One region of the Bacillus inaquosorum genome, then DNA from elsewhere that is predicted to be linked to it. Evidence: riboswitches for the same ligand, from Rfam matches in the RefSeq annotation. Region 1 holds a riboswitch; the other holds the start of a gene.
What was found. Region 1 has a riboswitch for cyclic di-AMP ahead of kimA (potassium transporter KimA). Riboswitches for the same ligand answer to the same signal wherever they lie in the genome.

Region 1 (4,217 bases):
CGGCAACTGGATCAAAATTTATCCCGACAGCCGCCTGACGCTGGCGGACAGCAGTGAAGCGAAGGGAACGTCGCTGGACCATTATCCGTATCCTTTCGCCCAATCGGGAAATACAGCGGAGAAAACCGCCATCGTCATTCCGGATGACCCAAGTTCGGCGGAAATTGAAGCTGCAGTGAAAACAGAAGGCTATTTGAAAACGGTGGACAGCAGTATCAGCATTTCGTATGTCACGGAATCTGAACTGAAGAAAATCGACAAGCCGACGATTTTCATAGGAGTGGACAAGCATTGGAACGGCAAGGTGAAAAAGCTGATGAAACAAGCCGGCTTACAGGCAAAAGGAGAAAAACTCCTGCTTGCGGAGCGGGTGCTGAAAGCAGAGGGCAAGCAGCAGCCGGTTCTATTCGCACAAGCGGCATCCGCTGACGTGCTCACTGAAAAAATCAGCGTCATCACGGATCAGACTTACACAGGCCAGCTCAGCGGCGATACACTTTCGATCAGCAAGCTTCAGCAGGCTGAAAAAAAGGAAAGCAATAAGCTGACCCTCGAGAATTTTGGAGCGGATGATATCACAATTGGAGCTGACAAAACATCTTCAGCTCATTACTTTTATCCTGCATCAGCGGTTTTAGATCAAAATCAATCAGCAAAGCTGTCGCTTAAGCTGAAAAAGTCCGAAACGATTCAAGCCTCAACGGCCGAAAACGGATCAGCTTCTCAGGCAGCAGAACTGAAGGTCATGATCAACGGCCAGCCGCACTCGGTCGGGCTTGATGAATTAGGAAAAGAAGATAAAAACGGGTTCTATCATGTCACGGTAAAAGTGGACCCTAAGCTGCTGCAGAAAAACCGCTACATTGATATTCAGTTTGTCACAACTGGGCTAAAGGAAAACAATCCTTGCAACACCACTGATGAAGAAAAGTGGGTCTTTATCGATAAAAGCAGTACATTGTCATACGCCATCAAAGGCATGTCTCCGTCAGCGGATTTTCAAGAGTGGCCGCTTCCTTACGCCGGAAATCAGGAACAGACAACGCTAATCGTGCTTCCTGACACGGTAAGCCAATCAAAGCTTGAGGAGCTTTCTATCGTAACGGAGTCCTTTGGCAGCGAAGCGCAGCATTCATATACGATAAAGAAATCATCTGACATAACAGCAAATAATGCCAAAGGACGGAACCTCATTTTCTTAGGGGGCATCAATCAATTTTCTCTTCTGAAGGAGAGATCATCAGATCTGCTTGTACCGCAAGCAAAAAACGGTTCGTTTGATGTATCAGGTTTTGAGATGCTGAATGAGACTACAAAACAAGTGGCATTTACCCAAGCCTCTCTTTGGGATTCAGGCTACACGATGGCTGTCTTTGCACCGTCAAAAGGAAATGGCACGGCCGTCACAAAAGAGATCATCAGTTATCTGAACAGCACCGATGACTCGGCAACCGTCGTTAATGAAACAAACAGCCATCAGGTGTTTACAAACCATCAGCAGCTTAAAACGGAAACAAACCGTTCCAGCGCAGAACAGCCATCGCAGGATCATAGCCAGAAATGGCTGTATATTGGCGTGCTGGCACTCATTATGGTGATTGCGGCAGTGTTCATTTGGAATGCCGTAAGACGCAGAAAAAGAAAGACTGATACAGAATAAAACAGAGGCAATTTAGCCTCTGTTTTTTTATTTTTGGTATGTAAATTCCATTTGTGGAACCTGTCATTTTATTTTTTCTCGTCCAGCCGAAAGCCCCTTTACAACGCGCGTGAACGGGAGTATGATCTCTTTTATAAAACAAATCGCTTAATCTGAAATCAGAGCGGGGGACCCAATAGAACGGCTTTTTTGCCGTTGGGGTGAATCCTTTTTAGGTAGGGCTAACTCTCATATGCCCGAATCCGTCAGCTAACCTCGTAAGCGTTCGTGAGAGGAGATGAATGAAACCTGTGTTCGATGTAATGGCACAGGGGCATCCGTTTGCCTCTGTGTTTTTTGCCGTTCATTTTTTTAGAATGTAAATCGCATACAGAGACATCATAGCAGAAAGGACTATTACAAAATGTGAGAGCAAGATGCTGATGTTTTATTGTTTTAATTGAAAAATGAGAAATTAAAAGGGGAAGACATCGATGTATCATTCAATCAAACGTTTTTTGATTGGGAAACCACTAAAATCTCAAGCAGCTGGAGAGCAAAAACTGACGAAATTAAAAGCCTTGGCAATGCTTTCCTCAGATGCGCTGTCATCTGTTGCATACGGGACAGAACAAATTCTAATCATTTTGGCAACAATCAGTGCTGCTGCATTTTGGTACTCCATACCGATTGCGGTTGGCGTTCTTATATTGCTGCTCGCACTGATTCTTTCATACAGGCAGATTATTTACGCTTACCCGCAGGGCGGCGGGGCGTATGTCGTTTCTAAAGAAAACCTCGGTGAAAAGCCGGGATTGATCGCAGGCGGTTCACTGCTTGTCGATTATATTTTAACAGTAGCGGTAAGTATCTCCGCAGGTACGGATGCCATCACGTCGGCCTTTCCTGCATTGCATGATTATCATGTGCCGATCGCTGTTTTTCTGGTGTTAGTCATTATGATTTTGAACCTGCGCGGGCTATCGGAATCGGCATCGATTCTTGCCTATCCGGTTTACCTGTTTGTGGTGGCGCTTTTGGTTCTGATTGCAGTCGGGTTGTTTAAACTCATGACGGGGCAAATTGATCAGCCAGTCCATCATACACCGCTCGGCACACCGGTAGCCGGTATTACGCTGTTTTTACTGCTTAAGGCTTTTTCTTCCGGCTGCTCGGCGCTGACCGGGGTTGAGGCCATTTCTAACGCGATTCCGGCTTTCAAAAACCCTCCAGCGCGAAACGCGGCAAGAACGCTTGCGATGATGGGAATTTTGCTGGCGATTCTGTTCGCCGGCATTACGGTGCTCGCATACGGATATGGAACGGCGCCGAAGCCCGATGAAACGGTGGTTTCACAAATTGCGTCCGAAACCTTTGGGCGGAATGTGTTCTACTATGTCATCCAAGGCGTCACATCGCTTATTTTGGTTCTTGCGGCAAACACGGGATTTTCAGCTTTCCCGCAGCTTGCCTTCAACCTGGCGAGAGACCAGTATATGCCGCGTATGTTTACAGTCAGAGGCGACCGCTTAGGCTTCTCAAATGGAATTATCTTTTTAGGCGTTGCTTCCATTGTGCTCATCCTGTTATTTGGAGGACAGACAGAACACTTAATCCCGTTATATGCTGTCGGCGTATTTATTCCATTTACGCTTTCGCAAACCGGCATGTGCATCAAATGGATCAAGCAAAAACCAAAAGGCTGGATCGGAAAAATGCTGATCAACTCCTGCGGCGCTTTGATTTCGTTTATGGTTCTGTCGATCCTGTTCGTGACGAAGTTTAATGTCGTATGGCCGGTTTTAATCTTTATGCCTATCGTCGTTCTGTTGTTTTACGTAATTAAAAATCACTATACAGCTGTCGGCGAACAGCTTCGCATTGTAGACAAACAGCCGGAAGAAATCAAAGGCACGGTCGTGATTGTGCCTGTAGCCGGCGTCACGACCGTCGTGCAAAAATCGATTCAATATGCGAAGTCACTGTCCGATCAGGTCATCGCCGTTCACGTGTCATTTGACAGAGAACAGGAAAAGAAAGTCGAAAAACGCTGGGAAGAGCTCAATAACGGAGTGCGGCTCGTTACGCTTCACTCCTCGTACAGAAGCCTTGTCCATCCGTTTGATAAGTTTTTGGAAACAGTAGAAGCAAAAGCGAAGAAGGAGCAGTTTTCCGTCATGGTGCTGTTTCCGCAATTTATTACGAAAAAACGCTGGCACACCATTCTTCACAATCAATCAGCCTTCCTCCTAAGAGTCCGGCTGTTCTGGAAAAAGGACATAATCGTTGCCACACTGCCGTATCATTTTAAAAAATAAAGCTCTAGGACCAAGGGAACCCACCTTGGTCTTTTTTTGGCGGGATAAGGAGACATGCAATGTATACGCAAGGCGCATTTGTCATTGTATTGAACGAAAATCAGCAGATTCTGCTGGTTAAATGAAAAGACGTTCCTTTATGGGATCTGCCGGGCGGCAGGGTTGATCCCGAGGAAACAGCTGAGGCAGCGGCAGTCCGGGAGGTATTGGAAGAGACGGGATACACAGCAGCGCTTTCTGCGAAAATAGGTGTCTATCAA
Region 2 (4,217 bases), 1.6 Mb from region 1:
CCAAGCCTTCTACTGATGAACGGTCCATTAAACTGACATCTGCCCAATCTTACGTCGGCAAGGACATAAAGGTTGTATCTAAAAAGCAGAAAGGCCAGTCCGTATGGTACCAATTTCAAATCAATGATAAACTCATCGGCTGGATTGATGATTCAGCTGTTGAAATAAAGGAAGCAACCTGAGACCTTTTTACTGGTATTTTTAATTCTTTGTTCCATTCTGGGGAATTTGAGGTATAATATTCCACGGAAGTTATCACTTATTGACTATGCTTTCAGGAGGGAACAAAGGTGCAGAAATATAGACGGAGAAACACGGTTGCTTTTACAGTATTAGCTTATTTCACTTTTTTTGCGGGAGTATTTTTGTTTAGTGTCGGACTCTATAATGCTGATAACCTGGAACTCAATGAAAAAGGCTACTACATTGCTGTTATGATACTTGTAGCGGTCGGTGCGATTCTTACACAAAAAGTGACCCGTGATAACGCAGAAGATAACGAAATCATTGCGGAGCAGGAAAAAAGACAAAATCAATCTCATATCGAATCATAAAAAAATCCGGCGCCTAAATCGCCGGATTTTTTGTTATCATCCCGTAAATACCTCGCCGTCAGGGTAACGAATATTTGATTTCTCTGTTCTCGCGAATGAAAAGACGAACGTCAAAGGACCAATTCTTCCGATGAACATGATGACAATAATAATACATTTTCCTGCTGCTGTGAGTTCAGGAGTCAATCCCATTGATAGACCGACAGTTCCGAATGCGGAAAAGGTTTCAAATACAATTTGAATAAAGGGCGCTTGTTCTGTGATCGTCAGGGCGAAAATTCCTAAAAACACGATGAACAGACTGGTGACGCTCACAGCTAAAGCCTTAATGATAATCGGATATTTGATGGAACGGCGGAAAATAACCGTTTCTTTTTTACCTCGCAAATAAGCGATAACAGACGTTAAAATCACGATGAACGTAGTCAGCTTAATGCCGCTCGCCGTTGAGGCGCTTCCTGCTCCGATAAACATCAATAATAAAGTAAATACAATTGTTCCTTCTCTCATGCTTCCGAAATCGAGGGAATTGAAGCCTGCGGTTCTCGGCGTCACTGCCTGAAAATAGGAAGCCCACAGTTTATCCCCTACATGCAGGTGGCCAAGCGTGCCAGGGTTGCTGTACTCTAAAATAAAGATCACAAGCATAGCAATCGCATTCAGAATCAGCGTTCCTGTCAGCATGAGCTTCGTATGTAAAGAAAAGGCTTTAAAGCGCCGATGTTTCATAACGTCAAACAGAACTGTAAATCCGATCCCTCCTGTAATAAATAAGAAAGTAATCACAAGGTTCACTGTAGGATCGCCAACGTAGCTCATCAAATTATCCGGCCACAACGAAAACCCGGCATTGTTAAAAGCAGATATCGAGTGAAACAGACTGGCAAACAAGCCGGATGCCAAGCCATACTGAGGCACAAGCCGGATGGATAAAATGAGTGCTGCTATCAATTCAATACTAATCGAAAACAGAAACAGGACTTTGACAAGGCCTATGACGCCGCCGATTGTCGGCTGGTTTAAGGCTTCCTGGACAAGCATTCGTTCTTTTAATCCGATTTTTTTTCCTAATATCATGACGATCAAAACGGCAAATGTCATAAATCCAAGCCCGCCGATCTGAATCAGCCCCATGATGACCGTTTGCCCGAAAAGTGTAAATTGAGTGCCGGTGTCGACAACTGCAAGCCCAGTAACGGTTGTAGCGGAAGCCGCAGTAAAAAGGGCGTCTATCCATGACAATGGCTTCGTTGTAGAAATCGGAAGCATTAACAGCCCAGAACCGATGATAATGATAAGGAAAAAACCGATTGCAAGCACTTGAGGCGGTGTAAACCGAACCCATTTGATCACTTTATCCTTTTGAAGTGTCACCTTTGTCTACATCCCTTCGTTTTCAAAACGTTTAATATCCTTTTTGTGCCCCATGATTACCAGGCAATCCTGTTCGTGAATGATGTCTTCAGGTGCGGGAGAAAGACGAATATCTCCATGATGTTTAATAGCCAGGATCGTGCAGCCGTACTTCGCTCTTACATTCAGATCAATAATCGATTTTGAATCAAGCTTGCGTGTTGCCAACAGCTCGACAATACTGTAATCATCAGATAAATCAATGTAATTCAAAACATTTTCATCAGAAAGGCTTTGTGCGATTTTGACGCCCATATCCTTTTCAGGATGAATAATGCGGTCAGCGCCGATTTTTTCAAGCACCTTATGATGATAATAGTTTTGCGCCTTTACCCAAATGTTCGGGATGTCAAACTCCTTTAATAATAAGGTAGTCAGCGTACTCGCTTGAATATTCGCTCCGATGGCAACAATCACATATTCAAAATTACGTATTCCCAATGAAAGCAATTCGTTCTCTTCGGTGGCGTTGGCAATCACTGCATGAGTTGCGTAAGAAGCGTATGCATTTACCTTTTCTTCGTTGATATCAATCGCAAGGACCTCGTGGCCCATTCTATGCAGCTCTTTGCAAATGCTGCCGCCAAAACGGCCCAGCCCGATCACGGCAAATTGCTTATTTTTAATTCTTCCCAATGTTCATATCTCCCTTAGTAAATTAACGTTTTTGAAGCAAAAAAGGCCATTGCAAAGAATGGCCGAAAATAGACCTCCTCTCTGTATACGCCTACGAGGTTAGCTGTCGGATTAGGGATTCAGAGTACCCCCTCTTACTTAGTAAGATTCACCCCAAGGCTGTTAATAAAACAGCCAATCGTTGGTTCCCCCGTTCGTGTTTGATTAAGCGGTAAAAGAGTTTGTATGAAATTGAACACTCAAGAATTTACTCCTGTTTCTAGTGTTTGTCAATTTAAATTTTAAACAAGAAAAAAGATAACTGGAAATAGAGAAAAAAGGGGAGATGAAAACGCAAAAAAGACCGGCGTGAACCGGTCTTTTAGATTAGTTGCAGCCGCATGGCTGAGTCGGAGGAGTGCTGCGCTTAGCCACGTCAATGCTGGCTTCTGCGTAAAATTTATTTCCGATGCTCAACGATTTATTCTCCGCACGGAAAGTATATGTACCAGCGGCAGGAAGTGTTTTGTTATTCAGTTTTAATTTAAATTCGCCAGCTCCTAACAAATCAAGTGCCAGAGGAATTCTTACTGTTTTCCCGTTGTTGAGGATCTGTGTTGTACGCAAAGCATTTCCGTTCATCGTGTCTTTCGTATTTGCAGTAAATCCGCTTGGCAATGTAAATTCCATAACGCCAAGGCTGAGAAGCGTGTTTGGACGATACGTCAATTCGATATCAGAGAAAGACCATTCAGTTTTGCTGGCCCCTGTGATTGTTGCAAACAATGAAGCTGATGACTGTGTTCTCATAGTAGACTCGGTATGAGCGGAAGTTGATTTAGATTCAGCCGCGAAAGAAGCTGTAGGTGCAGAAACGAGTAAGCCGAGACTTAATGCACTGATTGCCAAAGAAGATAATAATTTGCGTTTCATAATAAAATTCCCCCTAAAAAGTTATAAAATATACAGGCCTGCCCGCTTTTCACCTCCTCTGAATGGCCAAATACAAATTTTACCTACATAAAATTACCATCAAATATTTTGGAAGTAAATGGGGTGTTTTTCCCGTATTTTTCAAATTTGTAGTAATTACATATAAACGAACAAAAAAACGCCCGGTTTCCCAGGCGTTTTTAATGTTTTACTTTGTTTCGATCGGTATAAACTTAAAAATTTCCCCGCTCTGCACCGATTCAGCAAGACGTTTCAGCCAGTCATAGTAGGCTTTAGAGCTTTCCAGCTGCTCGTATAACTGGAGCGCTTCATTTTTTATGTCCTCACTGAGACCTTCCTTGCTTAAAACCTCTTGTAAATCAGCCTGAGCTTCCTCAATCGCTGCTACATTTACTTGAACTTCCCGCTCCCATTTAGGCGGAAAGAAATTAGTGAAAAATTTAAAGAAATCTTTTTCAGCCACAAATGTATGCTTACGGATGCCTCGGTGGAATGTTTTTTTCACTACATTTAAGTCCTGAAGCTTTTTGACACCTGTGCTCATGCTTGGCTTGCTCATTTGCAATTCCTCACGCATTTCGTCAAGCGTCATCTCATCCCTCATATACATCGTCCCATATAAGATCCCGACACTGCGGGTAATTCCGTAAAGATCCATCGTTTCAGCAATGGAGTCGATAA

Region 2: another riboswitch for cyclic di-AMP. It lies ahead of ktrA (potassium uptake protein KtrA); the one in region 1 lies ahead of kimA (potassium transporter KimA).

The regions. Positions count from the first base shown of each region.
Region 1 is NZ_CP096592.1:482,506-486,722, forward strand. Features, by position in the region: gene M1M80_RS02440 (cellulose biosynthesis cyclic di-GMP-binding regulatory protein BcsB) at 1-1,660, shown strand, start outside; cyclic di-AMP (ydaO/yuaA leader) riboswitch at 1,795-1,939, shown strand; gene kimA (potassium transporter KimA) at 2,134-3,957, shown strand; partial or broken gene M1M80_RS02450 (NUDIX hydrolase) at 4,017-4,217, shown strand, end outside.
Region 2 is NZ_CP096592.1:3,172,621-3,176,837, reverse strand. Features, by position in the region: gene lytG (exo-glucosaminidase LytG) at 1-182, shown strand, start outside; gene M1M80_RS16155 (YiaA/YiaB family inner membrane protein) at 291-554, shown strand; gene ktrB (Ktr system potassium transporter KtrB) at 591-1,928, opposite strand; gene ktrA (potassium uptake protein KtrA) at 1,935-2,603, opposite strand; cyclic di-AMP (ydaO/yuaA leader) riboswitch at 2,676-2,824, opposite strand; gene bslA (biofilm surface layer hydrophobin BslA) at 2,970-3,515, opposite strand; gene gbsR (transcriptional regulator GbsR) at 3,724-4,217, opposite strand, start outside.